DNA from 2 places in the Rhizobium sp. AG207R genome. Region 1 is predicted to be linked to the other one. Evidence: riboswitches for the same ligand, from Rfam matches in the RefSeq annotation. Region 1 holds a riboswitch; the other holds the start of a gene.
The links. Region 1 has a riboswitch for FMN ahead of ribB (3,4-dihydroxy-2-butanone-4-phosphate synthase). Riboswitches for the same ligand answer to the same signal wherever they lie in the genome.
Positions count from the first base shown of each region.

Region 2: another riboswitch for FMN. It lies ahead of JJQ51_RS15610 (6,7-dimethyl-8-ribityllumazine synthase); the one in region 1 lies ahead of ribB (3,4-dihydroxy-2-butanone-4-phosphate synthase).

Region 1 is NZ_JAEPVT010000001.1:696,617-704,522, forward strand. It holds gene JJQ51_RS03060 (homocysteine S-methyltransferase family protein) at 59-979, shown strand; gene ribB (3,4-dihydroxy-2-butanone-4-phosphate synthase) at 1,037-1,663, opposite strand; FMN riboswitch at 1,776-1,921, opposite strand; gene JJQ51_RS03070 (glucose 1-dehydrogenase) at 2,022-2,804, opposite strand; gene tpiA (triose-phosphate isomerase) at 2,881-3,618, opposite strand; gene JJQ51_RS03080 (SDR family oxidoreductase) at 3,623-4,411, opposite strand; gene JJQ51_RS03085 (sugar ABC transporter ATP-binding protein) at 4,432-5,910, opposite strand; gene JJQ51_RS03090 (sugar ABC transporter substrate-binding protein) at 5,939-6,868, opposite strand; gene JJQ51_RS03095 (ABC transporter permease) at 6,985-7,906, opposite strand, start outside.
Region 2 is NZ_JAEPVT010000006.1:135,364-143,269, reverse strand. It holds gene JJQ51_RS15650 (Gfo/Idh/MocA family protein) at 1-163, shown strand, start outside; gene JJQ51_RS15645 (ABC transporter ATP-binding protein) at 176-1,180, shown strand; gene JJQ51_RS15640 (TetR/AcrR family transcriptional regulator) at 1,247-1,852, opposite strand; gene JJQ51_RS15635 (tautomerase family protein) at 1,973-2,419, shown strand; gene JJQ51_RS15630 (VOC family protein) at 2,479-2,874, shown strand; gene JJQ51_RS15625 (class I SAM-dependent methyltransferase) at 2,994-3,680, shown strand; gene phnF (phosphonate metabolism transcriptional regulator PhnF) at 3,682-4,410, shown strand; gene JJQ51_RS15615 (VOC family protein) at 4,450-4,800, opposite strand; gene JJQ51_RS15610 (6,7-dimethyl-8-ribityllumazine synthase) at 4,859-5,335, opposite strand; FMN riboswitch at 5,425-5,571, opposite strand; gene JJQ51_RS15605 (ABC transporter ATP-binding protein) at 5,678-6,739, opposite strand; gene JJQ51_RS15600 (ABC transporter permease) at 6,751-7,539, opposite strand; gene JJQ51_RS15595 (ABC transporter permease) at 7,536-7,906, opposite strand, start outside.

The sequences.
Region 1 (7,906 bases):
GGCATGAAGGAGAGATCAAACCTCTCCGCAGATCCGAGCCATTCTGGAGATCCCATTCATGAGCAAACCCTTGATCCTCGACGGCGGCATGAGCCGCGAACTGCTGCGTCTCGGCGCGGAACTGAAGCAGCCGGAATGGTCGGCGCTCGCGCTGGTCAATTCGCCAGAGATTGTCCGGCAGGTGCATGACGAATTCATCGCTGCCGGCTCGGATGTCGTTACGACCAACAGCTACGCGCTCGTGCCCTTCCACATTGGCGAGGAACGGTTCTGGAAGGAAGGGGCTGATCTCATCACCCTTTCCGGACGGCTGGCGCGCGACGCCGCTGACGCCTGCAAGGATCGAAAAATCCTGGTCGCAGGCTCCCTGCCTCCGATCTTCGGCTCCTACGAACCACAGAATTTCGATCCGTTAAGCGTTCAGGACTATCTCAAGGTTCTGGTCGAAAACCTCGCCCCTTACGTCGATGTCTGGCTCGGGGAAACCCTCAGCTTGATCGCGGAGGGAGAGGCGGTTCGGACGGCGGTCGCTGAAACCGGCAAACCGTTCTGGATCTCCTTCACGCTTGCGGATGACGCCGCGCAAAGGAATGGCGCCTCGCCTAAGCTCCGCTCCGGCGAACTTGTCGAGGATGCGGCTCGGTGGGCAGCGTCATCTGGCGCGGACGCGCTCCTGTTCAACTGCAGCAAACCGGAAGTCATGCGCAAGGCCGTCGATGCGGCAGCGGAGGTTTTCAAGCTGGGCGGCGATAATCTGCGGATCGGCGTCTATGCCAATGCTTTCGAGGGAGAACAAGGCGAGTCGGCCGCCAACGAGGGCCTTCACGCGACCCGTCAGGATCTGAATGACGACGCCTATTCGCGCTTCGCCTGTTCATGGGTCGATGCCGGCGCGACGATGGTCGGTGGTTGCTGCGGGATCGGCGCCGGGCATATTCATAGGCTGAGGAAGGCTCTCCTTCATCCTCAAGGAGCATAGGAGAGCCTTGCGCAAGCATCGATCCGGGCAGGATCAAAATAGGCTGTATCGGAACGATCAGGCAGCCTTGAAGGGAGCGCTTGCGGCCCTGTAGGCAATCAGATCCTCGATCGTCACGAGATGGAGGCCATGCCGCTCGGCAAAGACCTCAAGCTCTGGAAGGCGGGCCATCGTGCCGTCGTCGTTCGCCACTTCGCAGATGACGCCGGCCGGCGAAAGGCCGGCAAGCCGGGCCAGATCCACGGCTGCTTCCGTGTGCCCAGGACGCGACAGGACGCCGTTTGGATGCGCGCGAAGCGGAAAGATATGACCGGGCCGGGCAAATTCCTCCGGACGCGATCCGTCCCTGACGAGGGCTTGAACGGTTGCCGCCCTGTCGGCGGCGGATATTCCGGTCGTGGTTTCCGGAATGTAGTCGACGGAAACGGTGAAGGCGGTCTTGAGGACTTCCGTGTTGCGCGGCACCATCAACGGAATATCGAGCTCGTCGAGCCTCTCGCCCTCCATCGGAACGCAGATGAGACCACGGGCATGGTTCATCATGAACGCGATCGCCTGCGGTGTGACCGCTTCCGCGGCGATCACCAGATCGCCTTCGTTTTCGCGGTCACGATCATCGACAACCACGATGATCTCGCCCCGCGCAATCGCAGCGATCGCATCTTCAATTTTCGAAATTGCCATTTTCCTGCCTTTCAAGGGTTGCCGTTCGAAACGGCGTGCATGGCCGGTCAAAGCCACCATTTTCCCTTGGGCGAACAAGCATGTGAACGCCGCCACGACGCGGCGTCTCCTGCGTTGCTCTCTTCCATCCGGACTATACCGTCGGCTCCGGCATCTCACCGGATCTGCTGACCCTTCCGAAGCTCGGAAGGCGCTCGCGGGCTCGAGGAAACTCCCCATACCGCCGGTGGGGAATTACACCCCGCCCTGAGAACAATTGAAAGATAAGGGATCAATGCCTCATTCCGCAAGAGGCTTTGATCGCTAAAACGTCGAGAATCCGATCCGCCCAACGAACGCACCGTTCCTCATTGTCGAACTACGACATGATCAAGCCGCCATCGACATTGATCGTCTGGCCCGTGATATAGGCCGCATCGTCGCTGGCCAGGAAAGTGACGAGACCGGCGACATCTTCGCCCGATCCGGCCCGTTTCATCGGAATGCCCTGGACCCATTCCTTCATGAGTTCGCCGGGGCCGTAATTGCCCAAAAGCTTCCCCCAAGCCTGGTCGTTATAGGCCCACATGTCGGTTTCGATGATGCCTGGGCAAAAAGCGTTCACTGTGATGCCTTCGGTCGCGACTTCCTTGGCAAGGCTCTGGGTAATGCCGACGACGCCCATCTTCGATGCCGCATAATGCGGCGTGTAGATGAAGCCGTCCCGCGCCTGGCCGGAAGCGGTATTGATGATGCGGCCGCCGCGGCCATGTTTGCGCATGCGGGCAATCGCCTCCTGGGCGCAGAGGAAGACACCTTTGGTATTGACCGCCATGACCTTGTCCCATTCGCCCTCGGTCATGTCCTCGACGCGGGCGATGGTGATGACACCGGCATTCTGGATGGAAACATCGACGGCACCGAAGGCCACCTCAGCCGCCTCGTAGAGCCCCTTCACACTGGCCTTGTCGGTCACGTCACCGATGAAGGAAATCGCCTTCCCGCCGTCAGCCTTGATCGCATCGGCGACCGCATGGACGGAATCCTCATTGGCCGAGACTACGAGATTGGCGCCCTCACGTGCGAACCGTCTGGCGATCGCGGCCCCGATGCCGCGGCTCGCGCCGGTGATGACCACGGTCTTGTTTTCGAAACGCTGCATTTCCTATTCCTTTCGCGGTGACAGCCACGCCAGGCGCCGGCTCAAGGAGCCGAGCGCCCGCCTGTTGCTGGCGACTTCAAACGGCAGCCGAGATAATCCCGGCAAACTCCGATGCCTTCAGGGATGCGCCCCCGACCAGGGCACCATCGACGTTGCGAACGCCGAAGATTGCCCTTGCGTTCGATGCTTTGACCGAACCGCCATAGAGGATCCTGACATCCTTCCCCTCTTCTCCCAGCCGCTTTTCAAGCGCCTGGCGGATGGACGAATGCATCTCCTCGATCTGCTCCAGGGTCGGAACTAGCCCGGTTCCGATCGCCCACACTGGTTCATAGGCGATCACCGTGTTCGAACTGGTTGCGGTGTTGGGAATTGATGCTTCTAGCTGGGCACGAACCACTTCGATCGCCCTGCCCTCGTCCCGTTCCGCACGTGTCTCCCCGACGCAAATGATGCTCGTCAGCCTGGTCTCATGGACCGCGACAGCCTTGGCCGCAACTGCGCCGTCCGTCTCCCTATAGGCCGAGCGCCGCTCGGAATGTCCCAGAATGACGAAACGAGCGCCGATTTCGGCGAGCATCTCGGCGGAAACATCTCCGGTATAGGCGCCTGAGGTCCGCGCGTGACAATCCTGTGCCCCAATGGCAATCCCTGATCCTCGCACCCGTACGACCGCTTTCTCGACCAGCGTTAAGGGCGGGCAGACGACGATGTCACACGCCGCGTGGTCCGTTATTCCCTTCAGCGCCTCGATCTCGGCCAGGGAGGACGCGAGACCGTTCATTTTCCAGTTGCCGGCAATCAGTTTCCTCATCGCATCACCAGCAGCAAAACCCGCCATCGACGAGCAGATCGACGCCCGTCACGAAGCTTGCGGCATTCGACAGCAGGAAGACGGCGGGGCCGACCATCTCATCGACCGTTGCCATGCGCTGCATCGGCGTCTGCTCTTCGAAAAGTTTGGTCTGATGAACCATTTCCGGACGCGTGTTCATCGGCGTCGCCGTGTATCCCGGCGAGATGGTGTTGACGCGGACGCCGCGACCGACCCACTCCATCGCGAGCGACTTCGACATGTGGATCACACCGGCTTTGGAGGCGTTGTAATGAGCCTGGCTCAGGCCGCGATTGACGATAACGCCGGACATAGAGGCGATATTGACGATCGATCCGCGCCCGTTCTTCAGCATCGCGCGTGCTTCCGCCTGGCAGGACAGAAAAACGCCCTTTAGGTTGATGTCCATCAGCGTCTGGTACTGTTCTTCTTCCATCTCTTCCGCGGGATTGGCGTTGGCGATACCGGCGGCATTGACTGCAAGCGTCAAGGCGCCAAGCTCCGCCTGTGTGCGGGCAACCGCATCCGCAAGAGAAGATTTGCTGGTGACATCAGCCTCGATCTGGATGGAACGGCGACCGGCCGCTTCGATATGCGAAGCCGTGTTCGCTAGACCATCGTCGGATCGACGGTCCAGAAGCGCGACGTTGGCGCCGCACTGCGCAAGACCGATGGCGATACGCTGCCCAATCCCGCTTCCAGCGCCGGTCACAAGCGCGACCTGTCCCTCAAGATCGAAAAGCTTCGGGGCGTTCAGAGTGATGTCGGACACCGCTCTTCCTTTCTGTTTGTCTAGATTGTCGCAAGTTCCATGACAGAGACGTCATTGGCCTCGTCACGATTGAGAATGCCTGCCTGCTTGCCCTGTGCAAGCACGAGAATCCGGCTGGAGACACCAAGAACCTCCTCGAGATCGGAGCTGACGACGATGACGGCCACCCCCTGCTTTGCGAGGTTGACGATGATGTCGTAAATGCTGGCGCGCGCGCCGACATCGATGCCACGGGTCGGCTCGTCGAGGACGACAACCTTGGGGTCACGCATCAGCCACTTTGCGATGACGACCTTTTGCTGGTTGCCACCCGACAGGTCCGAGGCATATTGCTCGGCCCGGCCTTTAACGCCGAATTTCGCCACAGCCTTTTCGGCGAAAGCACGTTTGATGCGCGATGTGATCCAGCGCCCACCGAGCTTATCGAGATTGGCATAGATGATGTTTTCACTGATGCGATGGCCAACGACGAGACCCTGCTCCTTGCGATCCTCGGGCACCATCACGATGCCCTTGGCGATCGCATCGGCCGGATGGCGAAGCTTGAGCTCCTCACCCTCCAGCTTGATCGAGCCGGCGATGATCGGATCAGCGCCAGAAACGGCACGGACGAGTTCGGTGCGGCCGGCACCGACCAGCCCGGCAATGCCGAGGATCTCCCCGGCGCGAACTTCGAACGTCACGTCCTGGAAGGACCCGTCAGGCGAACTCAATCCGCTGACCTGCAAAACAGGGCGATCCGTCGGTTCGGGAAGAGCCGGGAACATCCGGTCCAGCGAACGGCCGACCATGCTTTCGACGATGGTACGAACGGGTGTGGCGCTGTCGGCGAACTCCTGAACCCGCTCGCCATCGCGCAGGACGACGATGCGATCGGTGATCTGCTTGATCTCCTCCATGCGGTGGGAGATGTAGATGATGCCGACACCTTCGGACCGAAGCTTTCTCACCTGCTCGAACAAAGCCTCGGTTTCGGCCCCGCCAAGCGCTGCGGTCGGCTCATCGAGAATCAGCAGCTTGGCATTGAGCGCCAGCGCCTTGGCGATCTCGATGAGCTGCTGATTGGCAGTCGACAGGCCCGCGACCTTGCGTGTCGCTGGAATATGTAGGTTCAGGCGTGCGAGCTGTTCCTGGGCGCGCCGGACCATCTGAGGGCGATCGACAGCCCCGTTCTTCATCGGCCATCGCCCGATGAAGACATTTTCGGCGATCGAAAGATGCGGCAGGAGCTGCAATTCCTGATGGATCAGGACGACGCCCTTGTCGATCGCCTCGCGCGGAGTGGCGGGGGCATAGGGCTGCCCCAGCCATGTCATCGTTCCCTCGGAAGGCGTGCGTGATCCGGCGATGATGCCCGACAAGGTCGATTTGCCGGCGCCGTTTTCGCCGAGAAGCGCGACCACTTCACCCGGATAGACATCAAGGCTGACATTCTTCAGCACCTGAAGCGGTCCGTAGCGCTTGGATATGCCCCTCAGGGAAAGAACGGGCTCAGTCACGGCACACCTCCTCAAGATTTCAGGACGATTACGGGTGGTTGGCGATGAAGCCGGCCACGTTTTCCTTGGTCGTCAGCGTGGCGTCCATGAGCTGCACCGCGGGCACCTTCTCGCCGGCGACGAGCTTGACGGCATTGGCGACCGCGTCGCGGCCCATCTTCTGCGTCTGCTGCGTCGCGGTCACATCGAAGACACCCTTGCTGAGCGCTTCCAGAGCCGCCGTATCGCCGTCGAAGCCGCCGACAACGATCTTCTGGGACGGGTTTGCAACCTTGATCGCCTGCGCGGCGCCGAGGGCAAGCGCGTCGGCCTGAGCAAACACGATCGATACGTCGGGATTTGCTTGCAGCATGTTCTGCATGATCTGGAAGCCCTCGTCCTGGGCCCACATGTTGGAATATTGCTCGGCAACCACCTTCACGCCGGGGTTTGCCTTCAGCGATTCGGCGCAACCCTTGCTGCGGTCGACTTCAGGCGTCGTGCCCTTCTGGCCGTGGATGATCACCATCTTGCCCTTGCCGCCGGCCTGCTTGAGGATGTAGTCGCAAACGGCCTTGGCCGACGCGACGGAATCCGTCGCAAGGAAAGTGTCGCCAGGCGCGCCGTCGGCATTGCGGTCGACGTTGACGACAGGAATACCCGCATTCTTGGCGAGCTTTACCGGAACACTCGCGGCAGCGGCACCGGCCGGAATATAGATCAAGGCATCGATATTCTGGGTGAGCAGATCCTGAATCTGGTTGATCTGCGTCGGACCGTCGCCCTTGGCATCCACGGTGACGACCTGAATGCCACGCTTCTTGGCTTCATCCTCGACGGACTGCTTGATCTGGTTGAAGAAGTTTGCCTGCAGGTTCGCGACCGCCAGGCCGATCTTCTTGGTGTCTTTTGCCTGAACAGAGCCCAACGACATCGCCAGCACGGCGGCCGAGGTCAGAAGAATGCGCGCAAGTTTCATTTCATTTCCTCCTTTTTTAGTGAACCCTTGGGCATATCCTCCCCCTCGGGCAAATGATCCGCTCCAAACCGTTCGGAGGGGAAATCGCTGGGATCCGCCGGACGCGGGCCAGAATGTCAGGCCCGCCGCCTGCGGATCGTTTCCGCACCAACCGCGAGCACGATGACGATGCCAATGATGACCTGCTGCAGGAATGGCGAGACGTTGAGCAGATTGAGACCGTTGCGCAGGACACCGATGATCAGGACGCCGATCAGCGTGCCGCCGATACCGCCGGACCCACCGGAGAGCGAAGTGCCACCAATGACGACGGCCGCAATCGTGTCGAGTTCGTATCCAAAGCCGCTGGATGGCTGAACCGAATCGAGACGAGCCGCCAATACGATACCGGCAAGACCGGCAAGTACCGCGCTTGCGACATAGACCGCAATCGTCACTAGCTGAACATTGATGCCGGCGAGACGAGCCACTTCCGGATTGCCGCCCATGGCATAGAGCATGCGCCCCTCGGAGCGGAAGTGAAGGAACACCCAGGCCACGGCGACGACCGCCAGCATCAGGAAGACCGTTGCCGTCAGCACGCCGAAATGGCGATCGATCGCGAGCATCATGAACCAGTCGGGAAATCCGACGATCTGCTGGCCATCCGTGATCATGTTCGCGACACCGCGCGCGGCCGACATCATAGCCAAAGTTGCGATAAAGGCCGGAACCCTGAAAAGAGTGACGAGAAGCCCGACGATCAGTCCGCTTACTGCGGAGGCGGCAAGTGCGACTACGATGCCGGCGGCAAGCGGCAGGCCGGCGATATTTGCCGTCCAGCCCATGACCATCATGGACAGCGCAAGAACCGAACCGACGGAAAGGTCGATGCCGCCGATCAGGATGACGAAAGTCATGCCGACGGCCATGATTCCGAGCACGGTGATCTGATCGAGAATGTTGAGGCCGTTGCGGAGCGAAAGAAACGCATCGGTGCTGAGGCTCAAGAAAACGCAAAGAGCGAGCAATCCGACAAGCGGTCCGGTAGCACCGGTG
Region 2 (7,906 bases), on a different contig from region 1:
ACCGGGTCACCAGGAACTGTGCAACTTCGAGCAGGCCTTCATGCTGAAGGCCATCCGCGAGGATCTCGACCTCAATCGTCATATGACTGATGCCGTTCAATCTCTGCGCATATGCCTCGCTGCCGATGAGAGCGTGCGCACCGGCAAGCCCGTTTATCTATAAGGACAAAAGACTGTGGGATCGCTTCAACTGAAATCCATCCGCAAGGCCTATGGTACGCATGACGTGCTGAAGGGCATCGACCTCGAGGTAAAGGATGGTGAGTTCGTCATCTTCGTCGGTCCTTCCGGTTGCGGCAAGTCGACCCTGCTGCGCAGCATCGCAGGTCTCGAAGATGTGACCTCCGGTGCCGTGCTGATCAACGGCCAGGATGTGACTGTGACGCCGCCCGCCAAGCGTGGCATCTCGATGGTCTTCCAGTCCTATGCGCTCTATCCGCATCTGACCGTCAAGGACAATATGGGCCTGGGTCTCAAGCAGGCCGGCACTGCGAAGGCGGAAATCGACAGCCGTGTCGAGAAGGCGTCCAGCATGCTGTCGCTCGCACCTTATCTCGCCCGCCGGCCATCGGAGCTTTCCGGCGGCCAGCGCCAGCGCGTCGCCATCGGCCGCGCGATCGTGCGCGAACCGGAGCTTTTCCTCTTCGACGAGCCGCTGTCGAATCTCGATGCGGCGCTGCGTGTGCAGACGCGCCTCGAAATCGCCCGGCTGCATCGCAGCCTGCAGGCAACGATGATCTACGTGACCCACGATCAGGTCGAAGCGATGACGCTTGCCGATAAGATCGTCGTGCTCAATGCCGGTGCGATCGAGCAGATTGGCTCGCCGATGGAGCTTTATAACCGCCCGGCCAATACTTTCGTTGCCGGCTTCATCGGCTCGCCGCAGATGAATTTCATCGCGGCCGAGCGTCTCGGCGAAAGCGGCGCCAAGACCGTCGGCATCCGCCCCGAGCATATTACGCTATCACGCGATCGGGGCACATGGGCCGCCAAAGTCATCCACGTCGAGCATCTCGGCGCGGACACCATCATCTATCTGGAGTCGGAGACCACCGGTCTTCTCACGGCGCGTCTCTTCGGTGAACACAAATACGAGCCGGACGAAATGGTTTATGCGACGCCGGATGCGAACCAGATGCATCGTTTCGATGTGAACGACAAGGCGATCCGGGCGTGAATGGCCCCACCGAGAGGAGGCAATAGGCTCCGTCTCGGCTGCATCTCGTCCGCTTGAGTTGCATCGTCATTCGCTTTGCGGCCGCGGAGGATCGCCCGCTGTCAGAGCAGCCCGCTCAATGACTTCGGCTATGTGGACGGAAAGGGCGGGGTCGGAGACGGCGCGGGCAAGCGTCAGACCACCGCTCAGCGTAGCGAGAAGAACGATGGCACGATCCTCTGCCGTTGTTTCACCAGAGCTTGTGTTCTCCGGCAGGCCGGCAGCGACATCGGCGATGAGTTTTTTCAATTCCACCGTATAGGCGCGGCGCGTTTCCTCGTCAGCACGCATGACATCGGGGGAAAGGCTTGGCAGTGTGCAGCTGTCCCCGAGATCGCAAGTCCGCTTGTAGCCGAGGTAAAAGCTGGCGAGCGCCTTCAACCAGTCTTTCGGCTGGTTTTGCCTGAGCGTTAGGATCGCTTGGCGCAGCTCTTCCAATCCTTCCACGACGGCGGTGCGAAACGCTTCGCTCTTGGACTTGAAGTGTCCGTAGAAGGCGCCGTTGGTAACGCCGGCCGCTTTCGTCAGTGCATCAATGCCTGCGCCGCCGTAGCCTTCCCTGCGAAAGACTTGCCCTGCAGCAGCGACCACCCGCGTCCGGGTCTCTTCCTTATGTTCGGCGCTGTAGCGCATTGCTATCTCCATTGAGAGCGATCTCTCTTTATTGCTTGCATAGAGAGCGATCGGTATGTATCGTTAAAGAGTGATCGGTATATATCAATTGCCGTCATAGGTCCAACAAGGAGATACCCCATGCCCATTACACTTACCGTGTCCGAAGGACTGCTTTCATCCGAAGCGCAGGCAAAAGCTTTTGCCGGACTTACGGGTGCAGTCCTCGATGTTGCCGGCCTGACCGGGAATGAATTTATGACGGCCAATGTCATCGGCTCGATCAATGTGCTTCCGGCCGCACATGTGCTGGCAGCCGGAAAGCCCGTCGCTGCAGCCTTCATCGAACTCAAGTTGCCCGAAATCGCGCTTGCGACCACCGAAGCCAAGCGCGCTTTCATTGCAAGGGCGACTGATGTCGTCGAGCAGGCGGCCGAAGGGCGGATCAAGCGTGAGCATATCTGGTCGAACATCGTCTATGCGCCTGAGGGTGCTTGGGGCATTGCGGGACAAAGCTACAGCAATGCCGATCTGGTTGGCGCTATTGCGAGCGCCGCAGCGCCTGAGGTTGAAGCTCATCGCGCGTGAGATGAGATAATACCGGGCGGCTGCGTGGGCCGCTCGTCCGACAACAAGGGAGGCAGGAGATGCAACTCGCCAATTATCTGTTTTTCACGACGCATTGCGAGGAAGCGCTTGCCTTCTATACAGTCTGCGGGCTCGGCGAAGTGACGCTGTTGGTTCGTCATGGTGCTGATGGGGTGCCGCTTGCCAACGAAGCGATGCGGGGCAGGGTTATGCACGCTCGCTTTGAAGGGGCAGGCGTCTCGTTCTTCGCTTCCGACAATCACGATGCCGAACCGATGAGAGGTTCGGCTCATATGCTCATGATGGATGACCGAGAGAGCACCGAGAGGATGTTTGCTCGATTGGCTGAGGGCGGCGCGGTGACGACGCCACTCGCCGTTCAGCCTTGGGGCAGCTACTACGGCAAGCTGACGGACCGGTTCGGCGTGCAATGGATGGTAGACTGCCTGCAATAGGAGCTAACTGATCACGCGCGAAAGATTATCATTATTAGTCCAGTCGTCCGGACGAATTCATGCAACTGTCATTAGGTGGAGTTATAAAGGGTTCAGTTCACTCCAACAGCGAGAGCATGATGACAAGCGCAGCAACGACTTACGCGACATGGCACAAGGAACCGCAGGGCGACGCCGCCATGGCAGAATCGCATAGCCCTTATTGGCGTCACTTCATTGAGACGGTGCCGGAGCGGGATTTCTCCTCGAAGACCGTCCTGGATTTCGGCTGCAACCGTGGCGGCTTTCTACGGCTGCTTTATGCCATGCGACCGTTCCGACGCGGTGTCGGCATCGATATCGCCTCGGAGTCCGTGGCTGCTGCTGTCGAAGCCGCAGGCAACATGCCGCTCCAGTTTCATGTAACGACCGACCTGGCGCCCTTTGCCGACAGCTTCGACGTGGCTTTCAGCTATGAGGTGATCTATCTGCTGCCGGAGTTGAGAGAGCATGCCGAGGGAATGTTCCAGGCCATGCGCAATGGGGGCGTCTATTACGCGGTGACCGGTTGCCACAATGAAATGCCGCTTTGGCCAAATTGGCTCGAGCTGATCGGCAACAACAGCAACGCGCCCATGCAGGATCGTTCGCCACAGGACTATATCGAAGCCTTCACGGCGGCCGGCTTCGATGTTTCGGTCAGGCGTTTCGGCTATGATGGTTTTGTGCGTGCCACCAAGGATCGGAAATATTATCCGAGCATTCTCGATGCATTGAGCTATCCAGCCGAATACAAGCTGCTGTTCCGGCTGGAGAAGCGTATCTGATATGGAGACGATCGACCGAAAGGGCGGCAGCGCGCTCTGGCATCAGATCGGCGAGATCCTGGCGGCCGATATTGCCGCCGGGACTTTCGCGCCCGGAGAGAAATTGCCGACCGAGCCCGAGCTGATGCTGCGGTTCGGCGTCAGCCGTTTCACCGTGCGGCAGGCGCTGGGGCACTTGGAGCAGCGTGGATTGGTCCGCGCCGAACAGGGGCGGGGAACCTTCGTTCATAGGGGCGTGCTCGACTATACGCTGTCGAAACGCACCCGCTTCCACAAAAATCTGATCGAGCAAGGTTTTGAACCGGGTGGCGAGCTGCTCGTTCACGAGATCGTGCCGGCGACCGAACGCGTCGCGGCCCATTTAAAGATCGCAATCGGCGCGTCGGTCATCCATCGTCGCGGTGTCATGACGGCCGACGGTATTCCAGTGGAATTGGGGGATTCCTATTATCCGGCCGAACGTTTTCCCGATTTCGATCAGGCTAGATTGAGGCATCCGACAATCTCGGCAGCGCTCGCCAGCTATGGCGTCACCGACTATGAGCGCTTGTCGACGGAGATCGAGGCGCGCATGCCGACGGCCGAAGAGGCGCGGATCCTGCGCCAGCCGAAATCCGCGCCGCTGCTGGTGACGCGCAAGGCGGATGCGGATACCGACGGAGTGCCGATCACCTATTCGGAATCGGTCTGGCCGGCCGAGCGCACCACATTCAATCTCGATCTGCGGTGAGAGCGCCGGAGAGCCCTTGAGGCTCTTCGCGAGCTTGAACTAGCGGTGGGAGAGGATATTGACCACCTTGCCGAAGGGGTCGCGGACGTAGAAGCGGCGGACACCCCACGGCTCGTCCGTCAGGTCATACAATATGCCGAAGCCCATGGAGGTGGCGCGCTGATAAAGCGTATCGACATCGTCGACTTCGATGGAAAGGTCGGGGACGAGCGTTCCCGAACCGCCCTCGCTGGCGACGCTGATCTGCGGCACTGTTGCCGCTTCAGAGGCGAAGGTCAGGATCCAGCCGTGATCCATGACGATGTCGAGGCCGAGCAGGTCGTGGTAGAAAAGACGGGCCGTGGCGGGATCGGCGGCGGACAGGTTCGGGATGATGCGTAGGACGGTCACTGACGTTTCTCCCTTGTGATGTGGAGGCGAGCTCTAGCCGCGCCTCCACGATGCTGGTTCAGACCGTGACGGCCGGCAGCAACTTGGCGCGCTCCGCCAGGATGTGGCGGCAGGCGCTGGCGACTTCCCGGCCCTTGATGATGAAATGTTCCTTGAAGAACTGGATGTGGGCTTCCGACTCCTGGAAGTGATGCGGGGTCAGGACTGCCGACAGGATCGGCACGCCGGTGTCCAGCTGGACGCGCATCATAGCATCAAGAACCGTATTGGCGACAAATTCATGGCGATAGATGCCACCGTCGACAACGAAAGCGGTGGCAACGATTGCGGAATAACGGCCGTTGCGGGCGAGCGTCTGAGCATGCAGCGGAATTTCCAAGGCGCCGGGCACGTCGAAGATATCGATCGGCGATGCACCTTCCGTCGTCTGCCATTCGGCAACGAAGGAGTCGACCGAGCGATCGACGATATCGGCATGCCAGCGAGCCCGAATGATCGCGACGCGGCTCGGCTGGGTAGAAATCGAAATGGTCATGAATTTTGCCTTTCAAGGGTTGTTGTCAAATATCCCTTGGGCGAACACGCAACATCGCGGCATCCCTCGCGCGGAGGAGGTGCGATCCTGCTTGCTCTCTTCCATCCGGACTATACCGTCGGCTCCGGCATCTCACCGGATCTGCTGACCCTTCCGAAAGCTCGGAAGGCGCTCGCGGGCTCGAGGAAACTCCCCATACCGCCGGTGGGGAATTGCACCCCGCCCTGAGAACGTCCGGACTATAAATGCTTTCTCTCATGAAAATCAAAGAAAAACGCCGGGCTTCTGACCCGGCGTCCGCGAATAATTTTCCAAAATGACCCTGCGACGCAGGGTGCTTTCTCAATCCTGAATCACGAGCAGATCGGAGGAGGCGAAGCGCAGCGTCACCTTCTCGCCGACGCTCGGAGGCATCATCCCGGGGCTGTTGAACATGTCGAAGGAAATCGTGTTGCCAGCAACGTTCATGCGGGTGCGAATGACCGAACCCAGGAAGTGTGCCGAAGAGACTTCGCCCGTGAGAGCGGTATCGCCTTTGGCTGATTCCGCCAGCGAACCGGCTTCCGGACGCAGGGCAAGCGATACGGTATCGCCTGGCTTGTAGGCCGTCACCGACTGCTTCAGGGTCACGCCCTGATCGCCGATCATGATGCGGTTGCTATCGGGATCGACGACCTTGCCTTCGATCAGGTTCAGCGTACCGACGAAGGAAGCGACGAAGCGGGTTGCCGGCGTGTTGTAAATCTCGAAAGGCGTGCCGATCTGATCGGCGCGACCGGCATTCATGACGACGATGCGATCCGAGATCGACAGGGCTTCTTCCTGGTCGTGGGTCACGAAAACGGTGGTGATGCCGAGCTGCTGCTGGATGGCGCGGATTTCTTCGCGCAGCGAGATGCGGATCTTCGCGTCGAGCGCCGAAAGCGGCTCGTCGAGCAGCAGCACCTGCGGCTTGACGGCGATAGCGCGGGCGAGCGCCACGCGCTGCTGCTGGCCGCCGGACATCTGATAGGGATAGCGGCCGGCGAGATGATCGAGCTTGATGAGAGCCAGCATCTCCTTGACGCGCTTATCGATGTCGGGCTTTGCCATGCCGGCCACCTTGAGGCCGAAAGCGACGTTGTCGTGCACCGTCATGTTCGGGAACAGCGCGTAGGCCTGGAACACCATGCCGATATTCCGCTGGTTCGGTTTTAACGCCCGCTGATCCTTGCCGTTGATCGACAGGGTGCCGGCGGTCGGCGTTTCGAAACCGGCGATCATGCGCAGCACGGTCGTCTTGCCGCAGCCCGATGGTCCAAGGAAGGAGATGAATTCTCCCTTCTCGATTTGCATATTGAAATCGTGAACGACCTGAACTTCGCCGAATGATTTCTTGATGTGGGTGAGTTCGAGAAAAGCCATGGTGAGAAGCCTTACGCCTTAACCGGAGCCAGTTTTGAGAAGCGGGAAACGAGCTGCAGCAGACCCATGCTAAGCCAGGTGACAGCAAGCGCAATGATGGCGAGCGCCGAGGATTGATAAGCCTGGTTGGCGCCGACGAGCTGCATGTAAGGGCCGAAAGCCGGACGATTGAGCAGCGAGGCCATCGTGAATTCGCCCATGACGATCGCCAGCGTGATGAATGCGCCGGAGAGGACGCCGCTCATGACATTGGGGAAAATGCAGCGGAGCATGATGGTTGTCCACTTCGCGCCAAGGCTTTCTGCGGCTTCCGTCAGGGTGCCGACATCGATCGTGCGCATCGCCGTGTCGACTGAACGATACATATAGGGGAGCGCCAAGACAATATAGGAGCAGACAAGAAGGAAGTTCGTCGTCTGCTCGAAGCCTGTCAAAGGCAGGATCGATGACGAATTGTAGAGGCGCAGATAGCCGAAGACGATGACGATGGCGGGGATGACCAGCGGCATCAGCGTGATGAACTCGACGATCGGGCGTATTTGGGGCAAACGGAGGCGCACCCAATAAGCCGTAGGCACCACGATCAACATGCCGAAGATGATGGTCAGCAAGGCCATGAGCATCGAATAGCCGAACGCATACAGGAAGTGAGCGTCCGAAACGACTGATGCATAGGCGTCAAAACTATAGGCGTCGCGACGCATGCGCAGTGAGAATTCCAGCGTACCGATGAGCGGAACGATGAAATAGATAGCGCCGATGACAACAGCGATCCAGGCAAAGAATTTTTGCAGCTTCATTTCTGCCACCGTTCCGCGCGAATACGCATGATGATGTAGATCACATTGGAAATGCCAGTGATGACGATCATGCCGAGCGCCATTGCATAGCCGAGATTGGCGTTGTGCAGCACGTCGCCGCGGATTTGCGCGTAGAGCTGGATCGGGATGATGTTCAGCGAGCTGCCCGTCAGCGCGATGGCCGTTGCGATGGCGCCGAAGGCGTTGGCAAACAGCAGCAGCGTCGTGCCAAGCAGGCTCGGCCAGAGAATGGGGAGCGCCACCATGAGCCAATATTGTCTCGTGGTCGCCCCGAGGATGGATGCGGCTTCACGCCATTCCTTTTTCATGCCGTCCAGCGCCGGCGTGATAATCAGCACCATCAGCG